DNA from 3 places in the Kluyvera huaxiensis genome. Region 2 is predicted to be linked to each of the others. Evidence: riboswitches for the same ligand, from Rfam matches in the RefSeq annotation. Region 2 holds a riboswitch; each other region holds the start of a gene.
What was found. Region 2 has a riboswitch for thiamine pyrophosphate ahead of thiC (phosphomethylpyrimidine synthase ThiC). Riboswitches for the same ligand answer to the same signal wherever they lie in the genome.

Region 1: linked by a shared signal. The riboswitch ahead of thiB (thiamine ABC transporter substrate binding subunit) and the one ahead of thiC (phosphomethylpyrimidine synthase ThiC) in region 2 are both predicted to bind thiamine pyrophosphate.
Region 3: linked by a shared signal. The riboswitch ahead of thiM (hydroxyethylthiazole kinase) and the one ahead of thiC (phosphomethylpyrimidine synthase ThiC) in region 2 are both predicted to bind thiamine pyrophosphate.

What each region holds. Positions count from the first base shown of each region.
Region 1 covers NZ_JBEFLV010000007.1:149,591-156,335, reverse strand. Annotated here, with positions in the region: gene ABOC97_RS09705 (DedA family protein) at 68-835, shown strand; gene thiQ (thiamine ABC transporter ATP-binding protein ThiQ) at 878-1,576, opposite strand; gene thiP (thiamine/thiamine pyrophosphate ABC transporter permease ThiP) at 1,560-3,170, opposite strand; gene thiB (thiamine ABC transporter substrate binding subunit) at 3,146-4,129, opposite strand; TPP riboswitch at 4,161-4,328, opposite strand; gene sgrR (HTH-type transcriptional regulator SgrR) at 4,386-6,041, opposite strand; gene sgrT (glucose uptake inhibitor SgrT) at 6,264-6,401, shown strand; gene ABOC97_RS09675 (sugar efflux transporter) at 6,490-6,745, shown strand, end outside.
Region 2 covers NZ_JBEFLV010000031.1:8,758-15,502, reverse strand. Annotated here, with positions in the region: gene thiS (sulfur carrier protein ThiS) at 1-47, opposite strand, end outside; gene thiF (thiazole biosynthesis adenylyltransferase ThiF) at 28-786, opposite strand; gene thiE (thiamine phosphate synthase) at 779-1,414, opposite strand; gene thiC (phosphomethylpyrimidine synthase ThiC) at 1,414-3,312, opposite strand; TPP riboswitch at 3,496-3,605, opposite strand; gene rsd (sigma D regulator) at 3,656-4,141, opposite strand; gene nudC (NAD(+) diphosphatase) at 4,240-5,013, shown strand; gene hemE (uroporphyrinogen decarboxylase) at 5,174-6,238, shown strand; gene nfi (deoxyribonuclease V) at 6,248-6,745, shown strand, end outside.
Region 3 covers NZ_JBEFLV010000006.1:184,739-191,483, forward strand. Annotated here, with positions in the region: gene ABOC97_RS08760 (GntR family transcriptional regulator) at 1-227, opposite strand, end outside; gene thiD (bifunctional hydroxymethylpyrimidine kinase/phosphomethylpyrimidine kinase) at 284-1,084, opposite strand; gene thiM (hydroxyethylthiazole kinase) at 1,081-1,866, opposite strand; TPP riboswitch at 1,901-1,997, opposite strand; gene ABOC97_RS08775 (sensor domain-containing protein) at 2,111-3,445, opposite strand; gene ABOC97_RS08780 (hypothetical protein) at 3,602-3,823, shown strand; gene ABOC97_RS08785 (amidohydrolase) at 3,857-5,608, opposite strand; gene ABOC97_RS08790 (AraC family transcriptional regulator) at 5,660-6,511, opposite strand.

The DNA of each region.
Region 1 (6,745 bases), on a different contig from region 2:
ATTGAAGGCTTGACGTTGCGGGGGGCGCTCCGGAGAATCCCTGCTTCGTTTTCAAACCGGGCACACTATGCAAGAACTGCTGGAACACTTTATTACGCAATCCACGACCTATTCGCTGATTGCGGTGGCGCTGGTTGCGTTTCTGGAATCACTGGCGCTAGTCGGCTTGATTCTGCCGGGTACCGTGATGATGGCGGGGCTAGGTGCGCTCATCGGCAGCGGTGAAGTGAATTTCTGGCAAGCGTGGTTGGTGGGGATCGTTGGCTGTCTGCTCGGCGATTGGATCTCCTTCTGGCTGGGATGGCGTTTTAAAAAGCCGCTGCACCGCTGGTCATTTATGAAGAAAAACCGCGCGCTGCTGGATAAAACCGAGCACGCTTTGCATCAGCACAGCATGATTACCATTCTGATTGGCCGCTTTGTCGGTCCTACGCGTCCGCTGGTACCGATGGTCGCCGGGATGCTTGATCTACCGGTCGCCAAATTTATTACCCCCAATATCATCGGCTGCGTGCTGTGGCCGCCGCTGTACTTCCTGCCGGGTATTCTGGCCGGGGCGGCTATCGATATTCCCGCCGATGAAAATAGTGCGAGCTTTAAATGGCTGCTGTTGGCCGCGGCGCTGTTACTGTGGGTTGGCGGCTGGTTGTGCTGGCGTTTGTGGCGTAGCGCCAGTCAGAGTCAGGATCGTTTGAGTGCATTTTTACCGCGTCAACGCTTGCTGCTGCTGGCTCCGCTGGTGACAGGCGTGGCGCTGGTAGCGTTGGTAAGCGTGATTCGTCACCCGCTGATGCCGGTGTATATCGATATTTTACGCAAAGTGGTCGGGCTGTAATGAGGGGAGCGCCGGATAAGGCATAGGCTTATCCGGCGGGTATCACGCGGTGATGCCCAACAGGGCGGAAGCGCTGGCGTTACCGCTTAACAGTTCCTGCGTGTCGCCGTCCCAGGCGATGCGCCCATCGGCAATCACCATCGCCCGCGTGGCAATGCGCGCGGCATCTTCTACGCTGTGTGACACCATCAGTAACGTCAATTGCTGGCGCTGACAGACATCGTCAACCAATTGCAGCATCTCCTGACGAAGCGCCGGGTCGAGTGCGGAAAAGGGCTCATCCAGCAGCAAAATCGGCTGTTCCCGCACCAGACAGCGCGCCAGCGCCGCGCGTTGACGCTGGCCGCCAGAAAGCTCGCCGGGAAGCCTGTCCAACATGGCCTCAAGGCCCATCTGTCCGGCAATAACCTGCAATTTACGTTGTTGATCGGCTGAGAGCTTTAGGTGCGGCGTCATTCCCAGCGCAATGTTTTGACGCACCGTCAGGTGGCTAAACAGATTATTTTCCTGAAACAGCATCGACACCGGTCGCTTAGATGGCGGGGTATCCGTATGGATGCGGCCTTCCAGCATAATCGTCCCGCTGGCTGGCGGCAGAAAACCGGCGATCAGATTGAGCAGCGTGGATTTACCCGCCCCGCTAGGGCCGAGGATCGCCACCTTTTCGCCCTGCGTGATCGAAGTGGTGAAGCGCATTGGCAGGTGCTGATACAGCCAGGTGACATCATTGAGTTTTAGCATGGCGTCCGGGTAATTTTTCAATAACGGTAAACAGGGCAAAGCACAGCAGCAGCAGAATCAGCGCGGTCACCGCACCGTCCTGGCTGCGATAGGCGCCAATTTGCTGGTAGAGATAGAACGGTAGCGTGCGGAAATTCTCGTTGCCGAACAGCGCCACGACGCCGAAATCACCAATCGACAGGACGCAGGCGAATGCCAGCGCCAGCGCCAGCGGCCGCTTCAGCGCCCGCAGTTCGACCACGCGTAGCCGGTTAAAACCCGCCAGTCCCAGCGATTCGCACAGAATCGTGTAGCGGGCGGTAATGTCGCGCATCGGGGTTTCCAGCACTTTGATGGCGTAAGGCACCGCCATCAGCGCGTTGGTGAAAATCACGATGCCGTCGGCAGATTCCGGCAGGCCAACGGTATTGTTCAGCAGCAGAAAGAAGCCGGTGGCCAGCACGATCCCCGGCATCGCCAGAATCAACATCCCGCTTAGCTCCATCGCCTGCCCGGCCAGCGGTCGATTGCGCGCCCGCAGTTCGCGGCTGCTCCACAGTAGCATCATGGTGAGGATTACGCACAGCACGCCAGCGGCGAGGGCGATACGCAGCGAGGTGCCAATGGCTTGCCATAAAATCGGCTGTTGTAGCACCTGCCACAGGCTGGCGTTGATGCCGTCAAACACCACCGCCAGCAGCGGTGGCAGCAGCAGTAACAGCGTGACAAAAATCAGCAGCGCGTCGCTAATCCGACTGTGCCAGCGGTCATCGGGATCGCGCCAGCCGTGGACCTGCGTATTACCGACGGCAATGGCGCGGCTTAAGCGCTGGCTTAACAGCACCAGCGCCAGACAGCAGGTCATTTGAATGATCGCCAGCATCGCCGCGCGCGCGGGGTCGTAATCGAAGTTCAGCGCCTGATAAATGGCTAGCTCAATGGTGGTGGCGGAAGGCCCGCCGCCCAGCGACAGCACGGTGGCGAAGCTGGCGAAGCAGAGCATAAAAATCAGGGTGGCGATGGGCAGAATTTGCCGCCGCATCCACGGCCATTCGACGTAACGAAAGAACGGATAGCCGCGCATGCCTAGCTGGGCGGCAAGCTGACGCTGCTCGCCGGGAATTTGCTCCAGGGCTTGCAGCAGCAGACGGGTTGCCATCGGCATATTAAAGAACACGTGCGCCAGTAGGATGCCCTGTAGGCCGTAGGGCGAGAAATTCCACTGCCAGCCGAGCCACGCGTAAAGCTGCGCCAGCCAACCCTGGCGCCCGTAAACGCTGAGAATGCCGAACACGGCAACCAGTACCGGTAGGATCAGCGTCATCGCGCACAACCGCAGCAATAGCTGTCGGCCTGGGAAGCGGCGTCGATACAGCGCCCGCGCGAGGAAAATGGCTGGGATAACCGACAGCAGCGCCGAAAGAAACGCCTGCCAGAAGGAGAGGCGCACCACGTGCCAGAGATAGCTATCACTGAGCAGCGCCGACCACGAAAATTCTGGCGCGTTGAGCCACAGCGCTAGAAACGCCGCCAGGGCGACGGCCACCATCAACGCGGTGGCCGTGAGCCCTGGGTACAGCCAGCGTGGAATTAGCGGCTGGCTGCGCGAAGCCATGCGTTAATCCAGTTTTGACGTTCGGTTGCAACCTGCTGCGGGGTGAACTCCAGCGCGGTTTGTGGTTTCACCAGGCTGTTAAAGCCTTCGGGCAGCGTGACTTGGGTAACCGGATACATCCAGTTGCCGGTCGGGATGGCGTTCTGGAACGCCGGGGAGACCATAAAGTTCAGGAACTCGTCTGCCAGTTTCTGCTGTTTGCTGGCGGCGGTTTTCGCGGCCACTTCCACCTGCAGATAATGTCCTTCGGTAAAGGCCGCTGCCGCGTAGTTATCTTTCTTCTCTTCGATAATGTGATACGCCGGAGAGGTGGTGTAGCTCAGCACCAGGTCGCTTTCCCCTTTCAGGAACAGACCGTAGGCTTCGCTCCAGCCTTTGGTGACGGTGACGGTTTTGGCTGCCAGTTTCTGCCAGGCTTCCGGCGCTTTGTCACCGTAGACTTTTTGCATCCACAGCAGCAGGCCTAAGCCCGGCGTGCTGGTGCGCGGGTCCTGATAAATCACGCGCCATTTCTGGTCGCTTTCAACCAGCTCTTTCAGGCTCTTAGGCGGGTTTTTCAGCTTGTTTTTATCGTAGACGAAGGCGAAGTAGCCGTAATCGAACGGCACGAAGGTGTCGTTAGTCCAGCCGCCCGGGACGCTCACCGCGCTGGCAGGAACGTTGCTTTTGGCAAACAGTTTGGTGTCGGTAGCGGCCTGCAGCAGGTTATTGTCCAGCCCTAACACCACGTCGGCCTTGCTGTTTTTGCCTTCCATTCGCAGACGGTTCAGCAGCGACACGCCATCTTCCAGCGCCACGAACTTCAGTTCGCAGTTACAGTCGGCTTCAAAGGCTTTTTTCACCGCAGGACCCGGGCCCCAATCGGCAGCAAAGGAGTCATAGGTATAAACCGTCAGGACCGGTTTAGCGAAGGCCGGAGCGGCAACCAGCACCAGCAGGGGGAGTAATTTTTTGAACACTTTGCACCTTTAGTATATTGGTGGCAAAGGATTTTGAGTGAGCCTCAAATCCCTTCGCCGGGATTATCCGGATCAGGTTCGACGGGTATTATCTCAGCCCATACACTTCATCCTTCGAGCTGCTGGCAGCACTCGTTCGCCGCCTTGATGCAACTCAAATGATTTCGTGTATGCTTTTTTAGCACCCCGTTGAGAACGGCACATTGTAATGATTACGTGAATAAATCAAAAGCCTTAAGCGCGATCCTATCCGGTTCTACGGATCCGGGGGAGCAAACCAGGCCGACTTAAAGTCAAACCAGCCTAAAGTGTTCATGCGCACGCCGCGCATACTGCGCTGCCCCTGGATCATCAGCCAGTGGTGAATTAGCGGTACTACGCACTGATTTGCCAGCAATTGCTGGCACCAGTCGGCCTGCGGGAGATCGTCCGCCCGCCAGCGCGCCGCATCCTGCTCCCAGTCGATGGGAATGCAGTGGCGAATTAGCGGTACTTCATACAGATAGGCAAATAACGAGAAATCCAGCGGCAAGGTGAAGTTGGCGCTGTTAAGCCAGATATCGCTCACCACCTCGCCCCGATGCCATTCGTCGTATTCCACTTCCTGAATGTTCAGCGTGACCTGATGTTCCGCCAGCAGCTGCTGCATGATGAGGCCGATGATTTTGTGTTCGACGTGCTCCCGGTAATAGGTCAGGGTGACTGACTCCAGTCCGGCCGGTTTCTCGCAGGCTTGACTGCGCGCATGGTGCCAGCGCGGCAGCAGTCCATAGGCTGGAAACCAGTGGCTTTGGTGCTGATCGCCCGCGTGGTAGAGAAGATTGTTGGGGTGAAATATGTGGCTCAGCCACTGACGCACCGCCGGATTGCTACCACGTGGGCTGCGGGCATCGAATAACAGGTAGTAGCAGCCTTCTTCCAGCCGGCTCTCGATCGCTTTTTCGCTCTGCGTGGTGCCCTGGAGCGTCAGACCGCAGTTATTCTCTTCCCCAATTTCCGGTAGCACCCAGACGTTAACTTCATCAATTAAAGCACGGAAGCCAAAGTAGTCATCAAAGGCGTGGATCTTAAGCTGGTTCAGGTTGTTGCGTGCCACTGCATACGGGCCGGTACCGACCGGTATGCGGGAGAAATCGGGCAGCGATTGCCACTCGCGCGGCAGGATCATTGCCGATACCTGGCCTAACAACAAAGGCAGCCAGCGGTCGGGCTCATGCAGATGCACATCCAGCGTCCACGCGGTCGGGGAGTCGATGCGCGCAATATTGGAGAACAGCGGCAGCGTCATGCTGCGGTGCAGCGAAGCGATGACGTCGTCCATCTCCAGTTCGCGTCCGTGATGGAAATGAATGCCAGGACGCAAATAAAACCGCCAGTGTAATGAGGAAATAGCCTGCCAATGGTGCGCAATATCGGCTTCCAGTTCCCCATTTGCCTCATTTACCCGGGTCAACGCGCTAAATATTTGCCGTGCAATGTGGGTTTCCGAGCGTCGTAGTGCCGTTCCGGGCAGTAAATTGTGCATCGGGCGGTAGTAAAGCACGCGTAAGATATGCCGCCCCTGACGGAAACTGCGGCCTAAATGCGACACCAGCATCTGGCGTACCGCCGCTTTATCGCCAACCAGTTGTACCAGCTGATCGATCCGGTCTTGCTCCAGCAGATCCTCCGCGCGTTGCTGCTGCAATGCCAGCCCGGTGTAGAGGAAGGTGAGCCTGGAGCGCTTGCCGCGCCCGACTTCCGCCTCCCAGGTGAGCCAGCCGCGCGCCTCCATCGTGTTCAATAAGGTACGCATATGGCGGCGGGAACAGCTCAGCAGTTCGGCCAGATTATTCAGCGTGGTTTCCTGCGATTTCCCTTCGCAGCACTGCCATAAGCGGATGAATTGTTGTTGCAGTCGACCTGAAGGCATAAAAGAGGAACTCCCGCTAAAAACTCAGCAATTTATTAATCCCTATATTAAGCCAATAATAGCTTTCGATGAAGCGAGGAGGTGTCTACCCGTCGTCTTTCAAGTTGCAGATACATTGGCTGCGCCTGCTCGTCCCGACCACATCGTGGTATGTGAATGGGGGCTAACAGGCTTGCGGTTTTCCAGCAACTCGAAATCCATAGGGTAGATGAGGAGGTCACTATGTATCAGTTCTACCAGCGTTATTTTTCTGCTACCAAAAATGTTTCCTGGCTGGCCCGTCAGGCAACCGCGCAGCGGCTTGAAGTGCTGAACGCTCTGATGCAATGGGAAGTTACGAACCCGACCTCTGAGCATTAATTCGCCTAATCATGTGTGACTGAGTATTTGCCAGCAGGTATCATCTGCTGGCTTTTTTTTATTCTTTCGTGTGCACAAAGGATTTCTGATGCTCTGGTTAATGACGATGGGACGACGTCTCAACGGTGTGTATGCCGCCTTTATGATGGTGGCGTTTATGATGGGGATTGCGGGAGCGCTGCAGGCGCCGACGTTGAGCCTGTATCTCAGCCGTGAGGTCGGCGTGCAGCCGTTCTGGGTTGGCCTGTTCTACACCGTCAACGCGGTCGCCGGGATCGTGGTTAGCCTTGCGCTGGCAAAGCGATCCGATAGCCGGGGAGACAGGCGTAAGCTCATCATGTTCT
Region 2 (6,745 bases):
TGCCCTTCGGCGCACTGTAGGGATTCGTCATTGAACTGAATCTGCATGTTGCCCTCCGCATACCGGGCAGCCGATGGCACGACGCAGCGCGAGGCTACGCCATTGGCTGGTTTTGCCATCAAACAGGCGCAATTCCCCACTAGGCGTTTCAATGCCGCTGAGGAGTTTTAGGGCTTCCAGCGCCTGTAACGTCCCCATAATGCCGACGACCGGGCCAATAATACCGGCGGTGCGGCAGTTGCGTTCCGGCTCGATATCGTCCGGCCACAGGCAGCGGTAGCAGCCCTGTTCCCACGGTGGCGTGAGCACCATCAACTGGCCGCCAAAACCTACTGCGCTGGCGGTGACCAGCGGTGTACTCAGCGCCACGCAGGCGGCGTTAATTTCCTGACGGGTCGCCATGTTGTCGGTGCAGTCCAGCACGACATCCGCTTGTGCCACCGCGTGACGCAGCGCGTCGCCGGTTAAACGTTGCTGTAGCGTGAGCAGTTCGATATCAGGGTTGAGCCGCGACAATCTTTGTTGGGTGGCCTGCGCTTTAGGACGCGCTACGTCGTCGGTAGTAAACAGGATCTGCCGCTGCAGGTTGCTCAGATGAACATCGTCATCGTCGGCCAGCATCAGCGTGCCGACGCCCGCTGCGGCGAGATAGAGCGCTGCCGGGCAACCTAAACCACCTAAGCCGACGATCAACACGTGGCTACCGAGCAGCTTTTGTTGGCCTTCTATCGCAATATCACCCAGCAATATCTGGCGGCTGTAGCGCATAAAATCGCGGTCATTCATCACCGACTCCTGCTAATTCAAGCAACTGCGCGGTGGCGCTGCGCCAGTCCGCCGCCTGAGTGATAGCGCTGACGACGGCAATGCTGCCGACACCGGTCGCCAGCACCGCCGAGGCGCGCTCAAGACTGATGCCTCCAATGGCGACGGTCGGGTAATCTGCCAGTCGTTCGATGTGGCTCGCCAGCTGCGTCAGGCCCTGTGGGGCGGAGGGCATCTGCTTGGTTTGCGTCGGGAAGACGTGGCCCAATGCGATGTAGGACGGACGGGCGGCCAGCGCTACGTCAATTTCCATATCATCGTGAGTTGATACCCCGAGGCGTAGCCCTGCTGCCTGGATAGCCTTCAGATCGGTCGTTTCGAGATCTTCCTGGCCCAGATGCACGCCGTAAGCATTGTGCTTTATCGCCAGTTGCCAGTAATCGTTGATGAACAGGCGGGCGTCGTAACGACGCCCCAGTTCAATGGCGGCCACAACGTCGGCTTCTACCTCTGCATCGCGCTTATCTTTGATGCGTAGCTGAATGGTGCGCACACCGGCTACTAACAGGCGTTCAATCCACTCTACGCTATCGACTACCGGGTAAAGCCCGAGGCGAAACGGTACGGTAGGGAAATCAGGCTGGTACATTACGCCTCCTCTTTTTTGAGGTAGATTTCACCGCCTTTGGCGCGGAAGTTTTCTGACATATCCGCCATCCCAACCTCAATAGTTTGCGCCGCCGCGTAGTCACGGACTTCCTGACTGATTTTCATCGAGCAGAATTTCGGCCCGCACATGGAGCAGAAGTGGGCAACTTTGCCTGACTCCTGCGGCAGCGTTTCATCGTGGTAAGCACGGGCGGTGAACGGGTCGAGCGCCAGGTTGAACTGATCTTCCCAGCGGAATTCGAAGCGCGCTTTCGACATGGCGTTATCGCGGATCTGTGCACCCGGATGGCCTTTGGCCAGATCGGCGGCGTGGGCGGCGATCTTGTAGGTAATCAGCCCTTGTTTCACGTCTTCTTTGTTCGGCAGTCCGAGGTGTTCTTTTGGCGTGACGTAGCACAGCATCGCACAGCCGAACCAGCCAATCATCGCCGCGCCGATACCGGAGGTGAAGTGGTCGTAACCGGGTGCGATATCGGTAGTCAACGGCCCGAGGGTATAGAACGGCGCTTCGTGGCAGTGTTCCAGCTCTTCGGTCATGTTGCGCTGGATCATCTGCATCGGCACATGTCCCGGACCTTCAATCATCACCTGTACGTCATATTCCCAGGCGATTTTGGTCAGCTCGCCCAACGTATGCAGCTCGGAGAATTGCGCTTCGTCATTGGCATCCTGAATGGAGCCCGGACGCAGGCCATCGCCCAGCGACAGAGAAACGTCGTAGGCAGCGCAGATTTCGCAGATTTCGCGGAAGTGTTCAAAGAGGAAGTTCTCTTTGTGGTGAGAGAGGCACCACTTCGCCATGATAGAACCGCCGCGTGAGACAATGCCGGTCAGACGTTTGGCGGTCATCGGCACGTAGCGTAGCAGCACGCCCGCGTGGATGGTGAAGTAGTCTACACCCTGTTCGGCCTGCTCCAGCAGGGTATCGCGGAAGGCTTCCCAGGTGAGATCTTCGGCGATCCCGTTCACCTTCTCCAGCGCCTGATAGATCGGCACCGTACCGATCGGTACCGGGCTGTTCCGCAGGATCCATTCGCGGGTTTCGTGAATATAGCGTCCGGTTGAGAGATCCATCACCGTATCCGCACCCCAGCGCGTAGACCACACCAGTTTTTCAACTTCTTCCTCGATCGAAGAGGTCACGGCGGAGTTGCCAATGTTGGCATTCACTTTCACCAGGAAGTTACGGCCGATGATCATCGGTTCCGATTCCGGGTGGTTGATGTTGGCAGGAATAATCGCGCGCCCGGCGGCGACTTCATCGCGGACAAATTCTGCGGTGATGTTTTCCGGCAGGCGTGCGCCAAAACTCATCCCCGGATGCTGGTGGCGTAACACCTCGCTGCGGATGCGCTCGCGGCCCATGTTTTCGCGCACGGCAATGAACTCCATCTCCGGGGTAACAATCCCCTGACGGGCGTAGTGCAACTGAGTCACGCGCTGGCCTGCTTTGGCGCGTTTTGGCGTCAGTAAACCGGTAAAACGCAGTTCATCCAGGCCGTCGTCGGCCAGGCGCTCTTTGGTGTAGGCCGAGCTGCGGTCGTTTAACTCTTCGCTGTCGTTACGTGCGGAAATCCACGGCTGGCGCAGCTTGGCCAGACCTTTTTGAACATTAATCGCCACGTCCGGATCGCCATACGGGCCGGAGGTATCGTAGACCGGAACGGCTTCGTTTTCTTCAAACTGCGGATTGTCTTTTGATCCGCCAATCAGCGTCGGGCTGAGCTGGATTTCGCGCATGGGAATACGGATATCCGGCTGCGAGCCGGTAATGTAAATGCGTTTTGAGTTCGGGAAAGCGGTGCCTTCCAGCGTATCGATAAAGTGTTGGGCCTGGGCGCGCTGTTCGCGACGGGATGGTTTAGTTGTGGCAGACATAGCTCATTCCAAAAAAAGTAAGGAGTGGCTTGTCAGACGACGGATGAAGCAAGAGATGATTACACTTTATCATTCAGGCTGCCGCTGCGTTGGCTGCCTTCGTTCACCCCAGTTACTTACTTTAGTAAGCTCCTGAGGATTCTCTCAGTTGCTGCCTTGATGCAACTTGAATGATTTTGTGTAATCGGCACGACTCTTGTTCCCTTCGCAGGTCTTAACCTGATCAGGTTCCGCGGATCCCGAATTAACGGTCTCAGCCCGTGCTTGCGCACTGGGCACTCCGACAAGAAGTAACCTCAGATGAGAGGTAATGAATGTAAACTACTCGTTAATGCCGCAAATCTCAAGCCGGCCGTTTTAATTCACCCTGCTCGAGCGTTTCAAAAGCCAGCATTATCAATTTGTCTTCCAGCCGGAAGCGGGCTTCCAGCGCCTCGCCGATGTCGGACAGCGCCTGCTGAAACTCATAGCAGTTATCCTGATCGATGGCGTTTTCCAGAGTGGAGTCGTAGAAATCCATAATCAGCTGCGTGTTGGCGTCCAGCTGTGGCCAAATCTTCGTCGCGTTTAAAAGCGGACTGTCGCCTTCCATTTTATGGATAATACGTTCATAAATACTGAAATGACCGGCAGAAAGGTAGTCGACCAGACGCTGGCAAAAATCATCGAGCGCTTTTTCGTTAAGACGCATGAACGATTCTTTGCCAGGCTTAAGGCCAACCAGATTGTAGTAAGCCACGAGCAGGTGCTTACGAATATTCAGCCAGCGGTCGACCAGTCTATGGTGTCCTTTTACACGCTCTGTCAGGCTCTCTAACTGGTTTAGCATAGGTTGACCCCCGCATCGTTAAGATTAAAATCTGCTCACGTCAAAATGTAATAATAATGTTAATAACATGCCTGTGAAGCAAAGGTTGCGCAAGAGATATGGATCGTATAATTGAAAAATTGGATCGCGGCTGGTGGATAGTCAGCCACGAACAAAAATTATGGTTGCCCGGTGGCGAAATACCACATGGCGAAGCGGTAAATTTCGATCTTGTGGGGCAGCGCGCGCTGCAGATTGGTGAATGGGAAGGATCCCCGGTGTGGCTGGTTCAACAATCGCGCCGCCATGATATGGGATCGGTGCGCCAGGTGCTCGATCAGGACGTCGGCCTGTTCCAGCTTGCCGGGCGCGGCGTGCAGCTGACGGAGTTTTATCGCTCGCACAAATTCTGCGGCTACTGTGGCCACACCATGCATCCGAGCAAAACCGAATGGGCGATGCTCTGTAGTCACTGCCGCGAACGCTACTACCCGCAAATTGCTCCCTGCATTATTGTCGCCATTCGCCGCGATGATTCCATTCTCCTTGCCCAGCACGTTCGTCACCGTAACGGTGTGCATACCGTGTTAGCGGGCTTTGTGGAAGTCGGCGAGACGCTGGAGCAGGCGGTGGCGCGCGAAGTCATGGAAGAAAGCGGCATTAAGGTAAAAAATCTACGCTACGTGACCTCTCAACCCTGGCCGTTCCCACAGTCGCTGATGACCGCCTACATGGCGGAGTACGACAGCGGTGAGATTGTTATCGACCCGAAAGAGCTGCTGAACGCCAACTGGTATCGCTACGATGATTTACCGCTGCTTCCACCGCCGGGCACCGTCGCGCGTCGGCTGATAGAAGATACCGTGGCAATGTGTCGGGCTGAATACGAGTGACATGACACTTCATCATTCAAATTGGCTCTTTGTTGGCTGCATTCATTCACCCCAGTTACTTACTTCAGTAAGCTCCTGGGGATTCATTCATTTGCCGCCTTGATCCACTTTGAATGGTTTTGTGTATACACTGAGCGCATCAACGCTAAAGGAATGTAAAATGACCGAACTCAAGAACGATCGTTATCTGCGTGCGCTGCTGCGCCAGCCCGTTGATGTGACTCCGGTGTGGATGATGCGCCAGGCAGGCCGCTATTTGCCGGAGTACAAAGCCACCCGCGCGCAGGCTGGCGATTTTATGTCGCTGTGCAAAAACGCCGAGCTGGCTTGTGAAGTGACGCTGCAGCCGCTGCGCCGCTACCCGCTTGATGCGGCGATCCTGTTCTCGGATATCCTGACCATCCCCGATGCGATGGGGCTGGGGCTCTATTTCGAAACCGGGGAAGGCCCACGCTTTACCTCGCCAATTACCAGCAAAGCCGATGTCGAAAAGCTGCCGATTCCGGATCCGGAAGGCGAGCTGGGCTACGTCATGAATGCGGTGCGTACCATTCGCCGTGAGCTCAAAGGCGAAGTCCCACTGATTGGCTTCTCCGGTAGCCCGTGGACGCTGGCGACCTACATGGTGGAAGGCGGCAGCAGTAAAGCCTTTACCGTGATTAAAAAGATGATGTATGCCGATCCGAAGACGCTGCATCTGCTGCTGGATAAGCTGGCCAAAAGCGTCACGTTGTACCTGAACGCCCAGATTAAAGCTGGAGCGCAGTCGGTGATGATTTTCGATACCTGGGGCGGCGTGCTGACGGGGCGCGATTATCAGCAGTTCTCGCTCTATTACATGCATAAAATCGTTGATGGTTTGCTGCGTGAAAATGATGGCCGCCGCGTGCCGGTGACGCTGTTTACCAAAGGCGGAGGACAGTGGCTGGAAGCGATGGCCGAAACCGGCTGCGATGCGCTGGGCCTTGACTGGACCACCGATATCGCCGATGCGCGCCGCCGCGTGGGCCATAAGGTTGCGCTGCAGGGCAACATGGATCCGTCCATGCTCTATGCGCCGGGTCCACGTATTGAAGAAGAAGTGGCGACGATCCTTGCTGGTTTTGGTGAGGGTGAAGGCCACGTCTTTAACCTCGGTCACGGCATCCATCAGGATGTGCCGCCGGAACACGCGGGCGTCTTCGTGGAGGCGGTACACCGTCTGTCGGCGCAGTATCACCGGTAAGGAATAGGCATGGATCTCGCGTCGCTGCGCGCGCAGCAGCTTGAGCTGGCGGCATCAATTTGTCGTGAGGATCGTTTGTTAATCGATCCGCCGCGTCTTATCGGCGGTGCCGACGTGGGATTTGAGCAGGGCGGCGAGGTGACGCGAGCGGCGATGGTGCTGCTGAAGTATCCTTCGCTGGAGCTGGTCGAGTATCAGGTGGCGCGAATTGCCACCACCATGCCGTACATTCCCGGTTTTCTTTCGTTTCGTGAAGCGCCGGCGCTGATGGCGGCATGGCAGCAGCTGTCGCAAAAACCTGACCTGCTGTTTGTCGATGGCCACGGTATTTCTCACCCGCGTCGTCTTGGCGTGGCCAGCCATTTTGGCCTGCTGGCGGATGTTCCCACCCTTGGCGTGGCGAAAAAGCGCCTGTGTGGTCAATTTGAGCCGCTGACGGCTGAACCCGGCGCGCTGGCACCGCTGATGGATAAAGGCGAGCAGTTGGCCTGGGTATGGCGCAGTAAA
Region 3 (6,745 bases), on a different contig from region 2:
ACACCCTCGTCTTCCAGCGTCTGCATCGCTTTACGCACGGTAATGCGGGACACTCCCGTCAGCTGGCTCAAATCACGCTCGCCGGGCAGAATATTGCCATGCTCCAGCACACCGCTGCGCACCGCATTCTTCACCGTTTCGGCAAATTTAAGATACAGCGGCGTGTTATCCGCCGCTGCGATACGCTCATTAAGTTGCGTGATTAGCCGGGTATGCGCTTGTTCCATTTATCATTTCCTGGCAATAAGTCCTGAGCCAGTATAGGTGGCGAACGGCGCGAAAACTACCACCACTCGTGGAAATGGTGTACCGGACCAATACCTTCGCCTACCTCTAGCGAGTCGGCCTGCGCCAGAGCCTGCGACAGCCAGGCTTTGGCCACCGGCACCGTCTCTTGCCAGCTATTATGCCGTGGCCTTAACGCCGCCAGCGCCGCCGACAGCGTGCAGCCGGTGCCGTGGGTGTTCTTAGTTGCCACTCGCTGCGCGGTGAAGCGCATCTCGCCCTCAGCGGTAAACAGCCAGTCCGGGCTTTGCGCGTCGTCCAGATGACCGCCTTTCATCAGCACCGCGTCACAGCCCATTGCCCGCAGCGCGCGCCCCTGTTCGAGCATTTCGCGTTCGTTGCGCGCATGCGGCGCATCCAACAATGCCGCCGCTTCCGGCAGGTTTGGCGTAATCAGCGACACCTGTGGCAGCAGGCGCTGCCGCAGGGTTTCCACCGCCGAGGAAGACAGAAGCGGGTCGCCGCTTTTTGCCAGCATGACCGTATCCAGCACCACATTTTGAATGCGATAGCGCGCCAGTCGCTCGGCTACCGCCTCAACGATATCGGTCTCCGCCAGCATGCCGATTTTGGTGGTATCGATGCGCACATCGCTGAATACCGAGTCGAGCTGGGCGGCAACAAAATCGGGCTCAATACGGTAGACCGACTGCACGCCGCGCGTATTCTGTGCCACCAGCGCGGTGACTACCGAACAGCCGTATGCGCCCAGCGCGGAGAAGGTTTTCAGATCCGCCTGAATGCCCGCGCCGCCGCTGGGATCGGTTCCGGCAATGGTCAATGCATTAATCCGTTTCATACGGCTGTCTCCTCATTTATGGCATACAGCGCATCAAGGAACGCGGGAACAAAGCTCCCCGGCCCACGGCCGTTCGCCGCCTGTTGTCCGGCGTATTTCATCAGCGCGCAGGCGCCAGCAACGTTTTCCAGCCGGTCGCCCGGCAAGGCGCAGCATGCCGCAACCACCGCCGACAGCGCGCAACCTGTGCCGACAACTCGCGTCATTAGCGGATCGCCGCCCTGGGCTGCCAGCGTGCGCTGACCATCGGTGATGTAATCAACTTCCCCCGTCACGACCACAATCGCCCCGCTTTCTCGCGCCAGAGACTGTGCGACGGGAAGCGCGGCGGCGGCGGTATCGGTGGTATCCACACCGCGTCCGCCGGAACTCAGCCCTGCCAGGGCCATGATTTCCGAAGCGTTGCCGCGAATGGCCGCCGGATGCAAAAGCAATAGCTCGCGGCAAAAATCGCTGCGCAGACTCAACGCCCCGACCGCTACTGGATCGAGCGCCCACGGCGTAGCGCTACGATTGGCGCTTTCAACGGCTGCCCGCATCGCCTGCGCGCGCGGCTGGGTTAAGGTTCCCACGTTTACCAACAGCGAGCTGGCAATGGCGGAAAACTGCGCGGCCTCACCGGCATCAATCACCATAGCGGGCGATGCGCCCAGCGCTAACAGCACGTTGGCAGTAAAGGTCTGCACGACGTCATTGGTCATACAGTGGACAAGGGGGGCGTGTTGATGAAGAAGGTGTGCAACGCGGATTCGTTGCGCGGGACTAAGCAGGTCGGCTTGCATGGTTTGCTCCTGCCATAACGCGAAGAAGCAATGACCAGTCGGTCTCTGACTTCCCTACGCTGGCATTATCCAGATCAGGTGGTACGGGTATTTCTCAGCCCATCATTGATGGGGCACCCCGAGTCATTCAAATCAAAATCAATTGATTACGATTAACCTTCCGTTAATCGTAATGAGGATAATGCCAGCAGCAAGCCCGGCAGACAAGCGCTAAAGGCTACCGGTGCCGCTGATAAACCATCGATTACCGCTTGCCATTTTTGGCTAAATACATAGCTTTGTCGGCATATTCGACAAGCTGGCGCTCGTCGCTACCGTGTTGCGGATAAAGTGCGATCCCGATGCTGGGCATGATGGTCAAACGGTGGCCATCAAGAATAAATGGCGCATTGAAGGCATCGGCAATCTTTTCCGCCACCAGGGCCGAAAATTGGGGTAGTAACGTCCCCTGAATCAAAATCACAAACTCATCGCCACCGACACGGGCAACGGTATCCGATTCGCGCACACAAGATTTGAGACGCAAGGCGGTCTCTTGCAGCAGCAGATCCCCAATACCATGACCCAGCGTATCGTTGACCTGTTTAAATTTGTCGAGATCAATGTACAGCAAGGATAATTGACCGTGCTCGCCGCGAGCGGTCGAAAGCGCGGATTTCAGGCGGTCGTGCAATAAGCTACGGTTTGGCAGATCGGTGAGTTGATCGTACTGCGCCATATGCTGCAACCGAGCCTGCATCTGCTGACGCTCAATGACCGTCGCGATTTGTGTCGACACAAATTGCAGTAGCTCCTGATCCCGCTCGTTGTAGCACACCCCGCCCGGGTAGCTTTTGACCATCAGGACACCAATCGTGCCTTTATGCGACTTAAGCGGAACGCCCAGCCAGCATAGCGGATTCATACCAAAGGAGATGTGCAGTTCTTCCAGGCGAGCAGCCGTGGTCTCTGGCGTGAGCAGCAGCGGTTGGCCGGTATGAATCACCTCGGCATACAACGTTCCGGGGATCAAGGTGAAAGGATCGGGTGTCTCCAGAAACTCATCCACGTGATAGGGGAAGCTCAGTTGAGCCGTTTCATCGTCGTAGAGCGTGACCGAAAAGTTATCGGCGGGCAGCAGCGTGCCGACAATCTCATGAATACGCTGGAATAGCTTGAGTAAATCCTCAGCGGTATGCGCAGCTTCGGAAATGGAATAAAGCGCGGACTGTAATGATTCGGATCGTTTACGCTCGGTGACATCGCGAGCCACGCCGATACGCAACTGATCGGCCTCTGACCAACGTGCAGACCACATGATATTCACCACGTGCCCATGCTTATGAACGTAACGGTTCTCAAAATGAAACTGAGGATTACCCGACATGACGGCCACCACCGAGTTTCGGGTTATTTCCCGATCTTCCGGTAGCATCATGTCAAACATGTTTTTGCCAATCATTTCTTTCGGCGTATAGCCAAAAATACGTTCGCATGACGCACTCGCAAAAACGATATTGGCATGAGCATCAACGGCAAAAACAGCATCCAGCATGAGATCGATAAAACTGCTCAACGGCGCGTGAGAATTCGATTCCATAGAGAAATTAATGGCCTGAATATAAGAATAAGTACAACTATGTTTACGATAGTTATCTGTCGCCCATTAGCGCTACTACGCCCTGCACTCATGGTTAAAGATAGTACAGGTTCAGGCCACTATACAATGAAAAGAGTCATTTAGAGGAGGCGATAAATGAAGAAATATCGAAGGCCACTATCCGCGAAGAGCCGGATAACAGCCATCTCCGACAAACACCGCGCCATCGCTAATCAACCGAAAATTATTTCAAGAGCAAGTCTATTGTTCATTCCTGACCAAAAGAATACGGCTGGCAATGTCAATCCCCCTATTTTAGTACCGCACACTTTTGAGACCGAAATAGAAAACACGATCAATCATCAGGCCCCCAAATGAAGACCTGATAATTATCATGGCTAATGTTTTCCTTTATTGAGCTGGGTAAACTTGTTTACCTTCAAACATCGTCCACACAACTTTGGCATCCCGCAGTTTCTCAATGCTGACGTTTTCCAGATTACGATCAAATACCGCAAAGTCTGCGCTTTTTCCGGCTTCAATCGAACCAATCTCTTTGTCCCGCCCAATGACTTTGGCCGCATTCAAGGTGTACGCCTGCAGCATGGCTTCGCGATGCATTTTCTCGCTGGCCGGCGGCAACTCCCCCATTTCACCCATTCGCGTTACCGCCGTATAAATTGCCAGCAAGGGGTTTGGGCTGGAGACGGGCCAATCGCTGGCCCCGGCAATCAGCGCATGATGGCGGTATAAATCGCCCGCCGGGTACAGGTGTTTGAGCAATGGGGCCGGTACTTTGCCGTCAATCAACGTTGTAGACGCCACGTCTTTCCCAGCCCACAACAGTTGCATGGATGCCGCAACATTCAGTTGCTGGAATCGGGGTAGACTTTGCGGGCCCACCACTTCCAGATGAGTGATGCTGTGCATGACGCCACTCTCGCCATTTTGCTGACGAGCGCAGGCTATGCCATCGAGCGCTTCCGATACGGCACGGTCGCCAATAGCATGAAAGTGCGCAATCAAATGTTCCGCATCCGCTTTAGCAATCAGTTGGCAATATTGTCTTTTATCCAGCGTGTTATCACCGCTGTAACCCGGTCGATTAAGATAAGCTTCGCTCAATTTCGCCGTCTGCGCCGGATACTCAATCACCCCATCCTGGAAAATCTTGATCCCGCCGAGTCGCACATCCGGCGTGTGGGAGAATTTATCCCGCAGAGCAACCACATCGTCAATCGCCGCTGGCGTAGAGTGGATATTCACCAGTGCCAGTGCGGTCACATGGCCATTAAGTTTGCCCTTTTCGGCGAGAGTCGTGTAAGCCGGCAATAATCCTTCATCGTGACGCCCGGGATGCGCATTAAACACCGGTGCCAACGGACGGACATTGCTGATGGGATCCATCCACGCAGTGATACCAAAGCGATTCATCTCCTGGGTCCCAGCGAGGATGCCCTGTGCGATTTTATTATCATCCACAGGGGGAATCGCGTTGAGTACATAATCCCACGCGCCTTCAGCGACAAAACCGTTAATTTTACCACTCGCCGTTAATCCGACTCCTGCTTTAATACCCGGTTCGGCGGTGCCCAGCATATCATCCGTTAAATTTGCTTTTCGGAGCATAGCCTGATTGGCCCAACCGGTATGCGCATCAGAGCCAGCTAATACAACCGGGATATCTTTATATTCATCGGCATTAAATACTGCGGACAGCAAAGAAATATTATTCCAGTAATCCAGGTTGAGATTACTGTAAAACTGCACGCCATTGAGATCTCTTTGGCTATTATTTTTATTGTCAGCAACAAATTTCTCAATCGCGGTGATATCTTTCATGCCATCCGGGAAAGCCAGCGTCACCGTCTGGAATCCGGCATAGGCCACGTGAGCATGGCTATCAATGAGGCCGGGTAGTAGATACTTCCCCTTCAGATCCAGGTGCGTCGCATCCTGTCCCACCTGAGCCAGTACATCATGATAGTTACCGACAGCGATGATTTTACTCCCCTTAATGGCAATAGATTGCGGGTGGGGATTACCGGGATCGGCGCTGTAAATTTCTCCGCCATAAATAAGCGTGGTAGTTTCCTGCTGCGCTAAAACAGATAAAGAGGTAGCAGCCAGTGCGCACACCAGAAAAAGCCTAGAGAATTTCATTATTAACTCCGTTGCGTTGCGAATAAACTCATTTATTATTTTGTTTAAGCATTATTCTTCCGGTGTTGTCTGCAAAGGAATACAGATATCAAAGACATAATAATTTCGTGAGACATCAGTTTCATTATAATAATACTCATAACAAGGCTTATCACTTTTAATAAACCCACGGGCGGCTATCCATGAAAATGCCCAATCCCATGCTTGCTCCAGCTGCTCTTCAAATACCGCAAATTTGCACACACCGTAGGTTCCTCCCAACAATGTCTGTACCGCGATACCCCTTCCGGTCTTTTCAGTGCTGCCAATTTCAACGGCGACATCCGTCCGGCAACGTGATGCGGAGGTGATTTCCGGGGCGTCCCAGTAAACACAAAGTGTCCCTGCGGGCTGCGACGGCGTTAGCGCCGGCAACGAGGCCAACAGATCCCCATGTGTTTGCTGGCAAGTCTCTTTGCCATAAGGGCCAAATCTTCGCATATAGGCAACCCGACGAGCAGGAAGCTGGGTTATTTGTGCAGCCAGCAGACCGATGCCGGGGTCAGCGAAATGAGAATAAGGGCTTTTTACCGCGGCGACGTTTCCTGGCTTGCTATTTGTTGCCAGAATGTGACGGCGGCGAAATTCTCCCGGTGATTCCGCAAAATGTGCACGAAACGCTTTGGCGAAGTTTTGCGAACTGGAAAAACCAATCCGCAGTGCCAGTCCGGTGATATCTTCCTGCGGGAACGCCAGCAACCATGCTGCGGCCCTTTCCATCCGCAGTCGTCGGGTAAACGCGGCAACCGTTTCACCAACCTGCGTCCGAAAAAGTCGGTGAAAGTGAAAGCTTGAAAGCGCGACGGAATCCGCAACGTCTTTCAACGTTGGATTCAGATGGAGATTCTGGCTGATGTAGTCCATCGCCTTAAAGATAGGCTTGCAGTGAGCCTGTAGCATGGTCTGTTCTCTGTTACGCTGGAAGATCTCGGTCATCATTATCTGTCTTAAATTAAGATATCAGAATTTAATCATCGCCATGAGTTAATCAAACCAATATTTAAACATTAATTAACAATAGTAATTTAAGAAAAATCTGTCCCTTGGGTTAATTCTTTCATTTGAAAGATAAAATAACTCCCTCTCGGGTGATCAAAT